Regions from separate parts of the Luteibacter aegosomaticola genome, predicted to be linked through region 1. Evidence: predicted binding sites of a transcription regulator. Region 1 holds the regulator's gene; the other holds the start of a gene.

Evidence for each region. The regulator HrcA, encoded in region 1, represses chaperone genes, less so after heat shock. The targets are predictions, from matches to a motif close to TTNGCACTCNNNNNNNNNGAGTGCNAA.
Region 2: the regulator HrcA is predicted to act here: its motif matches at 2,273-2,299, upstream of rpoH (RNA polymerase sigma factor RpoH).

The regions. Positions count from the first base shown of each region.
Region 1 covers NZ_CP095741.1:3,105,977-3,113,513, forward strand. Annotated here, with positions in the region: gene L2Y96_RS13660 (sodium:calcium antiporter) at 1-567, opposite strand, end outside; yybP-ykoY riboswitch at 597-787, opposite strand; gene dapB (4-hydroxy-tetrahydrodipicolinate reductase) at 807-1,601, opposite strand; gene dnaJ (molecular chaperone DnaJ) at 2,059-3,183, opposite strand; gene dnaK (molecular chaperone DnaK) at 3,314-5,239, opposite strand; gene grpE (nucleotide exchange factor GrpE) at 5,336-5,863, opposite strand; gene hrcA (heat-inducible transcriptional repressor HrcA) at 5,946-7,004, opposite strand; gene recN (DNA repair protein RecN) at 7,134-7,537, shown strand, end outside.
Region 2 covers NZ_CP095741.1:492,103-499,639, reverse strand. Annotated here, with positions in the region: gene L2Y96_RS02235 (sensor histidine kinase) at 1-634, opposite strand, end outside; gene L2Y96_RS02230 (response regulator transcription factor) at 618-1,301, opposite strand; gene rpoH (RNA polymerase sigma factor RpoH) at 1,380-2,240, opposite strand; gene ung (uracil-DNA glycosylase) at 2,715-3,416, opposite strand; gene L2Y96_RS02215 (response regulator) at 3,413-4,252, opposite strand; gene ftsX (permease-like cell division protein FtsX) at 4,267-5,247, opposite strand; gene ftsE (cell division ATP-binding protein FtsE) at 5,244-5,921, opposite strand; gene L2Y96_RS02200 (DEAD/DEAH box helicase) at 6,042-7,537, opposite strand, start outside.

The sequences.
Region 1 (7,537 bases):
TTTCATGGCCGGATCGGCATCGCGGGGGCGGAAGCTGAGCGGCTCCAACTCGTCCTCATCCTCAGGCGCCGAGCTGTCGTCGCGCATTTCGCGCCACACGTACAGGCCGTAAGCCAGCAGGAAGAGCACGCCCAGCCAGGGCTTCCAGGCGAAGGCGATGAGGCCCAAGCCCACCTTCACCACGAAGATGGCAAGGAACCAGGACTGGTCGCGGGCGAGGCGCTGGTGATCCACGCGGACGCGGGAATCCGTGCGCTTCAGGCGCTTACGGTTGAGATATAAGGCAAAACCTACGACGGCATAGGCGATCGTCGCGAGAACAAGCGGGCCGCCGAGGGCGGCGCCCACGCCAATGTCCTTGGCCTCCGGCGATTTGCCGAACATGACAGCCACGAAGGTGACGGCGCTTTCAGGAAGGGCCGTACCAAACGCCGCAAGCACGGTGCCGGTCGCCGTGGCTCCGAGGTTGAGCTTGCGCCCAAACCACTCAACGCCGTTGACGAAGTATTCGCAGGTGAAATAGATAGCCCCGGCCGAGACCAGGAAAAGGAAGGTTGTCAGCAGCATGGAATAGGAACAGGCCGGGCGAGCGCACGAATACCGATGGCACAACGACACCGCTCGCCCGGCCTCGGGTAAGCATGTCGATGGCCAAAGGTCTCGCCGGGCCGGCAGCGTGCTCTCCACACGCTACTGCCGTTCGCGCCATGGGGTCCGGGGACCACCAAGTCTGTTGACGCGAACTCCTCAGGGGGAACGAGGATGGCTACTCCCCAATGACATCGGCGCGGATCTTAACACGGTTTCTAGACCCGGGCGGCGATCACGTCTTCGATGGTCCAGGCGCCGGGGGCACGGCCGGCCATCCAGGCGGCGGCTTCAAGGGCGCCGCGGGCGAAGATGCTGCGATCGGTGGCGCGGTGGCCGAGCTCGATGCGCTCGCCCTGCCCCATGATCAGCGCCTGGTGCTCGCCGACGATATCCCCGCCGCGGACGACAGCGAAGCCGATGGTGCCGGCTTGACGGGCACCGGGGCGGCCCTCGCGGGCATAGACGGCCAGATCATCAAGCTTCGCGTCCCGGCCAGCGGCCGCGGCATGGCCCAACGCCAGCGCGGTACCGGAGGGCGCATCTTCCTTGCGACCGTGGTGGGCCTCGACGATATCGATATCCCAGCCCGGCAAGGCGGCCGCGGCTTCGCGCAGCAGGCGGGTAAGTACGGCCACGCCGAGGCTGAAGTTGGCGGCGCGCAGGACGGCGATGCGTTCGGCGGCGTGGATGAGACGATCTTCCATGGCGGCATCGAGGCCCGTGGTGCCGGTAACCAGCGCCGCGCCAGTCGCCTCGCAGACATCCAGCGCCGCACCAAGGCCCTCAGGGCCGCTGAAGTCGATCACGACATCGATGCCCGTGGCGTCATCCCACGTCGTGAAGCGCAGCGCGGAAACGTCGCCGTACGCAGCCTTGCCCAAGCGGGCGGAGGAAGCGGAGACCACCGCGCGCACCAGCTCAAAGCGCTCGTCGTCGCGCACAAGGTTAAGCAGCGCAAGACCCATGCGGCCAGAGGCACCGCTGATGGCGAGACGAATGGGGCGGGTCATGGGGATGGGCCTTCTAAATCGCAAAGAGGCTCATCCTAATCGTTCACCCCCGCCAATGCGACGACGCCCGCGAACACGACGACACCTCGAACATGGCGGTACATCGAACGCGGCGACACCTCCAATGCGACGACGCCTCGAATGCGACGACGCCCTTGTAGGAGCGCGCTTGGGCGCGACGCCGTTCGCGGGAGAGCAACAGGGCCTGTTGCGGTGAGGCGAAAGATGTCGCCCACAGGGTGGGCTCCTACAAGGCGCGACGGGCAACGGGTGATGCCGGGTCAGGAGACGACGCCCTGAGGGCGCCGATGCATCGAACGCGACGACGCCCTTGTAGGAGCGCGCTTGGGCGCGACGCCGTTCGCGGGAGAGCAACAGGGTCTGTTGCGGTGAGGCGAAAGATGTCGCCCACAGGGTGGGCTCCTACAAGGTACGACGATCGGCGGGTGCTGCCCGCTCAGGAGGTGACTTTGGACCAGAAGTCCTTGACGCCATCCATGAAGCTGTTCGAGCGCGGGGTGTGCTTCGCGGCGTCTTCGCCGACGAAGGTGGCTTCCAACTGCTGCAGGATGTCGCGCTGTTCCTTGGTGAGGCGGACCGGGGTTTCGACGACCACGGTGCAGATGAGGTCGCCCGTGCGGCCACCGCGCACCGATTTGACGCCACGCCCGCGCAGGCGGATCTGCTGACCCGTCTGGGTTTCCGGCGGCACGTTCACGGCCACCTCGCCATCGAGCGTCGGCACCATCAGTTCGGTACCCAGCGCGGCCTGGGCGAAACGGATGGGCATTTCGCAGAACAGGTCGGATCCGTCGCGCTGGAAGATCGCGTGCTCGCGCACGTGCACTTCCACGTACAGGTCACCCGCCGGCGAACCGGCCGGGCCAGCTTCGCCCTGCCCGGTCAGACGGATGCGATCGCCGTTGTCGACGCCCGCCGGAATACGCACCGAGAGCGTGCGCTCTTCTTCGAGACGGCCTTCGCCGTGGCACTTCTTGCAGGGCTTGTCGATCTTCTGGCCGGAGCCATGGCAGGTCGGGCACGCCTGCTGGATGGAGAAGATGCCGTTCTGCATGCGCACGCGGCCGTGGCCGGCGCAGGTGCTGCAGGTGGAAACCTTGCCGTCTTCCGAACCCGTGCCATTGCAGTGGTGGCAATTGACCTGGGTGGGAATCTCGATCTTCTTCTCGATGCCGAACACGGCTTCTTCGAGATCGAGCTCCATGATGTAGCGCAGGTCGGCGCCGCGGCGCGCACGCTGGCGGCCACCGCCACCACCGAAGATGTCGCCAAAGATATCGCCGAAGATGTCGCCGACGTCGCCAAAACCGGCGCCGCCACGACCGAAGCCACCGCCTTCGAACGCGGCATGGCCATGCTGATCGTAGGCCGCGCGTTTCTGGGCGTCAGAGAGGATGTCGTAGGCCTCTTTGGCTTCCTTGAATTTGTCGATCGCTTCCGGATCATCCGGGTTGCGGTCAGGGTGGTACTTCATCGCGACGCGACGAAAAGTCTTTTTAAGATCGCCTTCGGTGACGGTGCGTTCGACGCCGAGGATTTCGTAGTAGTCGCGCTTGCTCATGTTGCGTGTTGCATTCCCTTGGACGGACAAACGCGCCGGTAGCTTTCGCCCCGGCGCGGTCGCGTCGTTAATACATCTGACGAGTGGCGCGGGAAACTACCCGCGCCACCTGCCCCCATCATCGGGACGATTACTTCTTGTCGTCCTTGACTTCGGTGAACTCGGCGTCGACCACGTCGTCCGGCTGGGCCGAACCGCCGCCCGGAGCCGACTGCTGCGCCGTATCCGACGCGCCGCCCGACTGGGCTGCCGCGTAGAGCGACTGGGCGATCTGCTCGAGGTTGGCGATCTTCGACTCGATGGCCGACTTGTCGTCGCTATCCTTCGCCTTCTCAAGATCGGACACCGCGCCATCGATGCTGGCGAGCTGCTCGGCCGGGATCTTGCCGCCATGCTCCTTCAGCTGCGAACGGGTCTGGTGCACGAGCTGGTCGGCCTTGTTGCGCACCTGGACGAGGTCGTGGAACTTCTTGTCCTCTTCGCGGTTCGCTTCGGCGTCTTCAACCATCCGCTTGATCTCGTCCTCGGACAGGCCCGAGCCCGCCTTGATTTCGATCTTCTGTTCCTTGCCGGTGTCCTTGTCCTTCGCCGACACGTGCAGGATGCCGTTGGCATCGATATCGAAGGTGACTTCGATCTGCGGCGTACCGCGCGGGGCCGAACGGATGCCCGACAGGTCGAACTTGCCGAGCGACTTGTTGGCGTTGGCACGCTCGCGCTCACCCTGGAGCACGTGCACCGTCACCGCGGTCTGGTTGTCATCGGCGGTGGAGAAGGTCTGCGAGGCCTTGGTCGGCACCGTGGTGTTCTTCTCGATGAGCTTGGTCATGACACCGCCCATCGTTTCGATACCCAGCGAGAGCGGGGTCACGTCGAGCAGCAGCACGTCCTTGACGGTACCGCCGAGCACGCCACCCTGGATCGCGGCGCCCACGGCGACGGCTTCATCCGGGTTGACGTCCTTGCGCGCTTCCTTGCCGAAGAAGTCCTTCACGGCTTCCTGGACCTTGGGCATACGGGTCTGGCCACCGACGAGGATCACCTCGTTGATGTCCGACACACGCAGGCCGGCGTCGTTCAGCGCGGTGCGGCACGGCTCGATGGTGCCCTTGACCAGATCTTCCACCAGCGACTCGAGCTTGGCGCGGGTCAGCTTGATGTTGAGATGCTTCGGGCCCGAGGCGTCAGCGGTGACGTACGGCAGGTTCACGTCAGTCTGGTGCGCCGAGGAGAGTTCGATCTTGGCGCGCTCGGCGGCGTCCTTCAGACGCTGCAGGGCGAGCTGATCCTGGCGCAGGTCGATGCCCTGCTCCTTCTTGAACTCTTCCACGAGGTAATCGATGACGCGGTTATCGAAGTCTTCACCGCCGAGGAAGGTGTTGCCGTTGGTGGCGAGCACTTCGAACTGCTTCTCGCCGTCGACGTTGGCGATTTCGATGATCGAGACGTCGAAGGTACCGCCGCCCAGATCGTACACGGCGATCTTGCGGTCAGCCGTCGAGGTCTTGTCGAGGCCATAGGCCAGCGCGGCCGCGGTCGGCTCGTTGATGATGCGCTTGACGTCGAGACCGGCGATCTTGCCGGCATCCTTGGTGGCCTGGCGCTGGCTGTCGTTGAAGTACGCCGGCACGGTGATGACCGCTTCGGTGACCGACTCGCCCAGGAAATCCTCGGCGGTCTTCTTCATCTTCATGAGCACCTTCGAGGAGATCTCCTGCGGTGCCATCTTCTTGCCGTCGGCGGTCTGCACCCAGGCGTCGCCGTTATCGTGCGCAACGATGCCGTAGGGAACGAGCTTGATGTCTTTCTGCACTTCGGCGTCGGTGAACTTGCGGCCGATGAGGCGCTTCACCGCGTAGAAGGTGTTCTTGGCGTTGGTGACAGCCTGGCGCTTGGCCGGCGCACCGACGAGGACTTCGTTGTCCTTGGTGAACGCGACGATGGACGGCGTGGTGCGATCGCCCTCGGCGTTCTCGATGACGCGTGCCGTGGTGCCCTCCATGACGGCGACGCAGCTATTGGTGGTACCGAGGTCGATGCCGATGATCTTGGCCATAAAACGTGCTCCGAATTTCAATGCGGCCCCCGCGGCCGCGACTGTTTGTGGAAATGGGGTCTTACCCCATCAATTCAATGCGTTGTGAGACTGCGTTCAGCTGTCTTTGACGACCGCGACCAGCGCCGGGCGCAGCAGGCGGTCGTTGAGGACGAAGCCCTTCTGGACCACGGCCACCACGGTGTTCGGCGCGTGCTCGGTCGAATCGACCGCGCTGATCGCCTGGTGGTGCTCCGGGTTGAACGGCTGGTGCAGCGGGTCGACCAGCACGAGGCCGTTCGACGAGGTGACCTTTTCGAGCTGCTTCAGCGTGAGCTCGAGGCCCTCGCGCAGCGTCTTCGCATCCGCGTTCTCGTTGGCGAGGCCCAGGGCCACGCTGTCGTACACCGGGAGCAGATCGCCCAGCAGCTTTTCGTTGGCGAAGCGGCGGGCCTGGTCCAGGTCACGCTGCAGGCGGCGACGCTGGTTCTCGATCTCCGCCCGTTCGCGCAACACCGTCTCGCGCGCCTGGGCCAGCTCGGTTTCGAGGGCTGCCAGCCGGCCGGTCAGCGCGTCGAGATCGGCGTTGACGTCGGCGCCGCTGTCCTGCCCGGGATCCGTCGCGTGGGGATCGTTGTTCTGCATGATTACTCCAAATGTCAGCTAACCGGCCCCGCCAGGGGGCCGGACATTCGCGGGAATTAATAAACCCGCCTCCCGAGCCGGTTTATGAGGTCGCTACGGCCCGATTCAAGGCGTCACTCAGCAATCCGGCGGTGGCTTGTACCACGGGAATGACCCGCTCATATGCCATACGCGTCGGTCCAATAACTCCGATCGCGCCCAGCATGCGGCCGCTGGTGCCATAGGTGGCGGTGACCACGCTGCAGCCATCGAGGGCTGAAAAGCCGGATTCTTCACCGATAAAAAGCCGGACGCCGGGGGCTTTGACGCAGTTTTCCATCAGCTGCAGCAGCTCGCGCTTCTGCTGGAAGGCGTCGAAAAGATCGCGCAGGCGGTCGATATCGGCCAGTTCGGAATAGCCCATGAGGTTCGTCTGGCCGCTGACGAGGACGTCGTCGGTGCCTTCGTCGCCGAAGGACGCCGTGGCCAGCTCCACCGCGCTGGCCAGCAGGCGGTTGAGCTCGCCGCCAGCTTCACGCAGTTCCGCGGCCAGATGGGCACGGATATCCGCCAGGCGGAACCCGGCGAAGTGGGCATTGAGGTAGTTCGAGGCCTGCTCCAGCTCGCGGCCGTCGATGGGCCGGGAAAGCTGGACCACGCGGTTCTGCACCTGATTATCGGAAAACACCAGGATGACCAGCACGCGGGCATCGGGCAGGTTCACGAAATCGATGTGGCGCAGGGGGAAGTCGCCCTGGCGCGGCACCGTGACCACGCCGGCGAAGTGGGTCATCGCCGAAAGCAGGTTCGACACGTTGCCCAGCAGGTCGCGCGTGGTGGTCTGGTGCGGCGGCAGGCCACCCTGCAGGCGCGCCATGTCGTCGCGCGGCAACGGCTTCAGCTCAAGCAGGCTATCAACGAAGAGGCGCAAGCCCCGCGGCGTAGGAATACGGCCCGCCGAGGTGTGGGGCGACGCCACCAGGCCGGCCTCTTCCAGGTCGGCCATGATGTTGCGGATGGTCGCCGGGCTGACTTCCAGGCCAGAGGACTTCGCCAGCGTGCGTGAGCCTACGGGCTCGCCGTCCGACAGGTATTGGGAGATCAGGGTACGCAACAATCGCCGCGCGCGAGCATCAATGTCTTGGCCGGAGAACGGGTTCATGCGCGTCGGAGGTTAAGGTCGGGTGGCAGGCGCTATCAATAAGGTCTGCGCGCGCGGCTTGCAAGTCTCGGTTCCTGCGACGCGGCTCCCGCTACAATTGGCGTGATTCCATCCGCCACCCCGGTGCCCATGCTCACGTCGCTCTACGTCCGCCAGTTTGCCGTCGTTGAAGAAGCCGAAGTGGCCTTCGGCCCCGGGCTCACCGTGGTCAGTGGCGAAACCGGTGCGGGCAAGTCCCTGCTGGTCGATGCCCTGATGCTGCTCGCTGGCGCCCGCGCCGATAGCGGCATGGTCCGCGCCGGCAGCGACCGCGCCGAGCTGGCCGCCGAGTTCGATCTGGCCGGCCTGCCCGAGGCGCTGGGCTGGCTGCGCCAGGAAGAACTGGATGATGGCGAGACCTGCCACCTGCGCCGCGTGATCCGCGCCGAGGGCAGCTCCAAGGCCTGGATCAACGGCCGCCCGGCCAGCCTGGCGCAGATGTCGGCCGTGGCGGCGCTCATCGTCGAGATCCACGGCCAGCACGAGCACCAGGC
Region 2 (7,537 bases), 2.5 Mb from region 1:
CTGTCCGGCTGACCGGCAGGCGCACGCTGAGGTCGCCTTCGCGGATGGGCTCCATGGCCAGCTGGATCTCGCGCACACGGCGCGCGGGGCGCCGGGCGATCAGGATGCCACCCAGCACGCCCGGGATCAGGGTGAGGGACAGCCCCCACAGCGCGCCTCGGCGAATGATGGCGCCGAGGCCATCGATGACCGCGCTTTCCTTGACCACCACGAGGCGCTCGCCGTCGGGCAGCGTATTGGCCATGCCGCGTGCGCGACGGGCTGGCTCGTCGGAGTTTTCATCGACGCGCGCCTGCACAGCGTGGATGACCCCGTCCTCGTCGAGGCCCGCCGGCACTTTTTCGATATTGCCGGCGATGCGCTGACCCTTGGCGTCGAACAGGCCTGCGGCCATGAAGCCCGTCGCGTCGATCGCGCTGGCGGCATCGACGGTATCGCGCAGGCGGTGCGGGTCGGTACGCTCGAGGTAATGCAGGCGGGCGGCCAGCATGCCGTCGACGACATTGGTGAGGTAGCGCGAGGATTCCCACTGGACCACGCCCAGCAGCACCACGCACCAGATGGCGAAGAGCGCGCCGTAGATGAGGATCAGGCGCGAAGTGGCGGAACGCCAGGCGTCAGTCAGCGGGCGCAAGGACGTACCCCGAGCCACGCACCGTACGGATGAGCGGCACCTGGCCGGCGCCGTCGATCTTGCGACGGAGGCGGCCGATATGGACATCGATCACGTTGGTACCCGGATCGAAATGGAAACCCCAGACGTGCTCGAAGATCATCTGGCGCGTGACGACCTGACCGGCGTTGCGCATGAGGAATTCGAGCAGGCGGAACTCGGTGGGCAGCAGCGTGAGCGGCTGGCCGCCGCGCAGGGCGTTGTGCTTGACCAGGTCGAGCTCGAGATCTTCGACGCGAATCCGCGTCTCGCCCGTCTCCGGCCGGCGATGCCGGCGCAGCAGCACCTCAGCGCGGGCCGCGAGCTCGTCCGGGGCGAAAGGCTTGGTGAGGTAGTCGTCGCCGCCAGCGCGCAGGCCGCGGACACGCTCGTCGACATCGGAGAGCGCGCTGATCATGAGCACCGGGGTCTCGACCGCGCGTTTGCGCAATTCGGAGACGACATCGATGCCGTCCATGCCAGGCAGCATGCGGTCGAGGGTAATAATGTCGTAGCCGTTCTCGAGCGCACGGGCCAGGCCGTCGCGACCGTTGGCGACCCACTCGGCGTTGAGGCCGTGCGCGCCAAGCTCCGCGACGATATCGCGGGCGGTGACTTCGTCATCTTCGATGACCAGAGCCCTGGGCATCCTTCTCACTCCACGGTCGGGGCAACGGAAAACGGCCCCACGAGGGGGCCGTTCCGGATCTTACGCCGTTCGCAGCCCTCAGGCGGCGATGGCGACGCGCATCTTCTTCATGGCATTCGCCTCGATCTGGCGGATGCGCTCGGCCGAGACGCCGTACTCGTCAGCCAGATCCTGCAGGGTGGCCTTGTTTTCGTCGGCCAGCCAGCGGCGCTGGATGATGTCGCGCGAACGGGCATCCAGGTTGGCGAGGGCAGAACCCAGGGCGCTCATCTGGTTGTCCGAGGCATCGGCTTCGGCCAGGTTGTCGTACGGATCGGCGCCTTCATCGACCAGGAACGCGGCCGGTGCCGGCTTCTCGTCGTCATCGGCGTCGGCCGGGGCTTCAAAGCCCACGTCGCGGCCCGACAGGCGGGATTCCATCTCACGGACGGTCGCTTCCGGCACGCCCAGGTCATGGGCGACCACGCGCACTTCCTCGGCATTCATCCAACCCAGGCGCTTCTTGCTCTTGCGCAGGTTGAAGAACAGCTTGCGCTGGGCCTTGGTCGTGGCGACCTTGACGATGCGCCAGTTACGCAGGATGAACTCGTGCATTTCGGCACGGATCCAGTGCACGGCGAAGCTGACGAGGCGCACGCCCTGATCCGGATCGAAACGCTTCACCGCCTTCATGAGGCCGATGTTGCCTTCCTGGATCAGGTCGGAGAGCTGCAGGCCGTAGCCGTTATAGCCACGGGCGACATGCACCACGAAGCGAAGGTGGGACATCACCAGCTGGCGGGCGGCGTCGAGGTCGGCGTCGTCGTGGAAGCGCCGCGCTAGCGTCTGCTCCTCGTCAAGGCTGAGCACCGGGATACGATGGACGGCCGCGATGTAGGAATCCAGACTGCCAACGACGCTCGGTAGCCCGTAGTTACGGGTGGCGAGGGCTTGAGACATGTGTGGAACCTCCTGAAAGGTATCGGTGCAGGTTAGCAGTCCCAGGGTGGGAGTGCTAACCCCTACCGAAGTTCAATCTTGGTTAGCTGTACTCAATGGTACAGAAATACCCCCTCGGTGTCCAGTGGGGACTTGGGGGTATTCAGGAGGCAGACGGCTGGCCAGAGTGCCCTGAAGCCGTCAGGCAGGCGTATGTGCCTGCCCTCAAAGGAAATAGTGTTCGGGCGGCAGGAATTCAAGCCCCAAACTGAAGTCAGGGAACCCGGACGCGGCCCGTCGGAATGCGCCTACGCGCTGCGCCGCCATCCGCTGACGCGTGGCCGTCGGCCTGGGGGCTAATCTATGCGGGTCGATCGGCTCGCCGATCAAAGACCTCACGGAAACCATCCGGATGGGCCGTGAGGCGGGCCACGTCACGATGACAAGTATGTGGTTGCTAAAGCCTGCGAGCCTCGGCCGCAGGCTTCTGTCACTTCAACCTGCGAAATCTGCGCGACGCGGCAGTGACCAGTCGATGGGCTGCTCGCCGCGCGCAACGAGGTACTCGTTTGCTTGGGCGAAATGTCCGCACCCCATGAACCCGCGATGCGCAGAAAGTGGCGAGGGATGCACGCTGCGCAGGATGCAATGGCGCTTGCCGTCGATGAGCTGGCCTTTCTTCTGTGCGTGGCTACCCCACAGCATGAAGACCAGGCCTTCGCGCTCACGGTTCAAGGCATCGATCGCGGCATCCGTAAACCCTTCCCAACCACGTCCCTGATGTGACGCCGCCTGCCCCGCTTCTACCGTGAGCACGGCGTTGAGCAATAGCACGCCACGATCAGCCCACGGCGTGAGGCATCCATGATCGGGGCGAGGAATACCGAGACAACTCTCGATTTCCTTGAACATGTTCTGCAGCGACGGCGGTACACGCACACCGGGCCGCACGGAGAAGCTCAAGCCGTGAGCCTGGCCGGGGCCGTGATACGGATCCTGGCCAAGGATGACGACACGTACCTTGTCGAACGGCGTGTGTTCGAACGCGTTGAAGATCTCGGGGCCCGGCGGATAGATTTCTTTCCCGTGCGCCTTCTCATCACGCAGGAACGCGGAGAGCTGAAGCATCTCCGGCCGGTCGAGGTAATCGCCGATACGCTCCTTCCAGGAGGCCTCGAGCTTCACGCGATCGTTCAAGCTTCCGCCTTCGCGCGCAGGTGCAACGCGACACGAAGCTGGAACAGCAGCTTCGTGATGAGCAACTTTTCTTCCACCGGCTTCTCGACCAGATCGTTCGCGCCGGCACGCAAAAGCGCCGCCTGGTTCGCGGGATTTTCGTCACCGGTCATGATCAGTGTGGGCAGCTTCCCCTTGCCGTAACCGAATTCATTGCGGATGCGTTCAACGAGATCGCCGCCAGTGAGTTCGCCCTTCAGGCTTACGTCGGTCAACACCACGTCCGCACCGACCTTCCCTTCCGCCTTCGCGGCACGCAGGAATTCGATCGCATCTTCCGCGCTGATGACGTGATGCACGGTAAGACCATACTTCTCCATCATGCGGCGCGTGGCCAACGCGACGACGCGGCTATCTTCCACGTAAAGCACTTCGCCTTCCGCACCGCCCTCGGGGCGCACGTAGCCGCGAATGAATTCGGCAAGCGCTTCGAAGCCGAGCGATTTGTCGAAGTAGTCGGTGACGAACTCGCCCAGCTCGCGGCGATGCAGGCGCTGCTCGACATCGCCCGACACCACCACGATGGGCATGTAGATCTGCGGCGCTGCTTCGCGCACGAAGCGCGCGACATCCAGCCCGTCCATGTCGGGCAGGCGCAGGGCCACGGTCACGAAGTCGAACACGCCTTGCTGCAGCTCCATCTGCGCTTCCGCGCCGGTACCCACGCCGACGATTTCGACGCCCGGCACTTCGGCCGAGACCACGCGCGAGATAAGCGAGCGGACCACCTTGGAACCATCCACCAGCAGGATCCGCGGCGTGGCGCCAGCGACGCCTGATCCGATATGCGATGCCACCCCCTGGCCTCCCCTTAAACCGCCGCCGCGCGGCGGATCTGTCGTGCGCTGACCAGCCGCGCGCCGAGCCAGCCAAGCACGGCTGACGCGAGCGGTACTGAAAGAAGCAGCCAGGCGGGCAACCCGCCGAACTGGACACTGCCATCGTAAGCGGCCGCGAGGCGGCCAACCGGGCCCGCCATCGCAATTTCGATCACCACCGCGAGCGCGACGGCGAGGATGCCGGCGAACAGGCCAAGCCAGATACCCGTGTACAGATAAGGACGGCGCACGAAGGGCCGGCTTGCCCCGATCAGCAGCAGCACGCCGATTTCCTCGGCGCGGCTCTGGATATCCACACGGATGGTGTTGCCGACCACGAGCAGCGCGGCAATACCGAGAAGGAATGCCAGCATGGTGGTAGCACGCGTGCCGACACCCAGGATGGCATCGAGGCGCTGACGCCACGCCCCGGTATCCTGGACCATGTCCACGCCCGGCGTCGCCTTCATCGATTCGACCAGGCGGCTCACCTCATCCGCCGAGAGGTTCGGCTTCGGCTGAACGGAAAGAACGTACGGAAGCGGGTTCTCGTCGAGCGACTGTAGCGCGCCCGAGAACCCCTGGACTTCGGCCAGTTCGGCCAGGCCATCCTTCGGCGTGCGGACCGTGATCTCCTGCACCTCGGGCCGGCCGCGCAGCGCGGACGCCGCGGTTTCGGCCATGGCCACGGCCTGGCCCGGCTTCATGAACACGCTGATGGTCTGGTTGCGCCCAAGCGCATCGCCCATGCGCTCGACGTTGCCTAGCAACATGTAGAACGCCAGCGGCAGTGCGAGCGCGACACCCATCACCGCGACGGTAAGCAGCGTGCCGAGCGGGCGCGCGGCGAGGCGGCGCCAGCTGATCGAGAGGCTCCAGCTGTGGTGCTCGCGCCAGGCACCGATGTGGTGCGGCGTGCTACGGCGGGTTTTTTCCGGCTCGGGCGCGCGGCGTGGTTCGCGGACGGCGTTCATACCACCTCCGTCGCGGGCACGTCGGCGATGAGCTTGCCGTGGTCGAGCACCACGACGCGTTTCTTCATGCGCTTGATCAGCATCAGGTCGTGGCTCGCGACGAGGACAGCGGTACCCACCGCCTGGAATTCGGCGAACAGGCCCATGATTTCCATGGCCAGCTGCGGATCGAGGTTGCCGGTGGGCTCATCGGCGATAAGCACGGCGGGCTTGGCAACAATGGCGCGGGCGATGCCCACGCGCTGCTGTTCACCCGTGGAGAGGGTGCCGGGCAGCTGCTTCTCATAGCTCAGCAGGCCCACCTTCTCCAGCGCGGCACGTACCCGGCGGGCACGCTCGGTCGGCGAAACGCCGGCGATGACGAGCGGCAGCTCCACATTGGCGAACACGCTGCGATCGAGCAGGAGCCGGTGGTCCTGGAAGACCATGCCCAGCTTGCGGCGGATGCGGGGGATATCGGAGGAACGGACGGTGTTGAGCTTCTGCCCGTCCAGCGTGACCACGCCATTGGTGGGCCGCTCGATCATGGCCAGCAGCTTGAGCAGGGTGCTCTTGCCTGCACCGGAATGACCGGTGACGAACGCCATCTCGCCGGCGTCGACCTGGAAGGAGACATCCGTAAGGGCCTGGTGGTCGCCCTCGTATCGTTTGCTCACCAGATCGAAACCGATCACCGCGCTACCCGTTGGCCCGTGAAGCCTAGAGGATAAGGGATGTGGCGGTGTTTGGGCCGGGTTTGAGTCGCGAATTGGTGGCGTGAATCGCGCTTGCGCGCGATTCACGCCACGAAGGCGTTACTTACCGCCGAAAATCCGGCCCAGACGACGGAAGAAACCTTCCTTCTTAGCCGGTGCTGCCGCCGGGGCCGGCGTAGCGGCCGGACGCGACGCGGCCACATGGCGCGACGGACGGCGGTTGCCGTTGGCCTGCGCACCCTCGGCGCCAGCAGCGCGCGGGGTCGCGGCGGTGTTGTTGTCCTGGATGCGCACCTGCGGCGCGCCCTCGGCACCACCCTCGCGACGGCCGCGACCGCGACCACCACGGCGGCGACGCTTCTTCGGCGCCGAATCGGCAGCCATTGCCTCGGCTGCGGCCGGCAGGTCGGCCACCGTCTCGGCCACGACCACGGTCTTCACCGGGACTTCGGTCGAGCCCGTCGCCGGCGCGTCCTGGCGCGGACGGCGCTCACGGTTACCGGAACGCTCGCCCGAGCGCGGGCCGGAACGCGAACCCGAGCGCGAACCCGAACGCTGGCCATCACGGCCACCGCGGCCACCCTTCTCGGGCGGCGCGCCACGGGTCGGCACGTGGCCGCCGGTGTCGTTCGGATCTTCCACTTCATCCTGCACGCCGTCGGCACGCGGGCGCGCCGCCGGCATCACCAGCATCCGCGCTTCGATCGAAGCGGTCGGGATCTTCTGGTTGATGTAGGTCTCGATGTCCGGCAGGCCCATCGCGTAGAGGTCGCAGGCGAAGCTGATGGCATCGCCTTCGGCACCCAGGCGCGCGGTACGGCCGATGCGGTGGACGTAGTCCTCGGCATCCTGCGGCAGGTCGTAGTTGAAGACGTGGCTGACGGCCGGGATATGCAGGCCGCGGGCGGCGACGTCGGTAGCCACCAGCATGTCGATCTGGCCGTCCTGGAAGCGCTGCAGCAGCTTCTGGCGCTTCACCTGCGGCACGTCGCCCGAGATGGCGCCGACACGGAAGTTATGGCGCTTCAGGCGGTCGGTGATGCGCTCGGCGGCGGCCTTGGTGTTCACGAAGATGATGCTGCGCTCGGCCTTGCTCTCCTCGAGCAGGTTCAGCAGCAGCGGCATCTTTTCTTCCTTCGAAGGGAAGTAGACCACCTGGCGGACGCGGTCGGCCGTGACGTTCTCGGTTTCCACCACGAGCTTTTCGGCTTCGTGCATGTGCTCGTAGGCCAGCTCGAGCACGCGGTGGCTCAGGGTGGCGGAGAACAGCAGGACCTGGCGCTTCTCGCGGGCCGGCAGGCGGCGGAAGATGAAGCGCACGTCCTTGATGAAGCCGAGATCGAACATGCGATCGGCTTCGTCGATGACCATGACCTCGACGCTGCCGAAGCCGAAGACATCCTGCTTGTAGTAATCGAGCAGGCGGCCCGGGGTGGCGATGATGATGTCGCAGCCGTCGCGGAGCTGCTGGCGCTGCTTGTCGTAATCGACGCCGCCGTAGATCAGGGCGCTGCGCAGGCCGGTGCCCTTGCCGATCGTCTGGAAATCCTTCTCGATCTGGATGGCCAGTTCGCGGGTGGGCGCGATGATGAGGG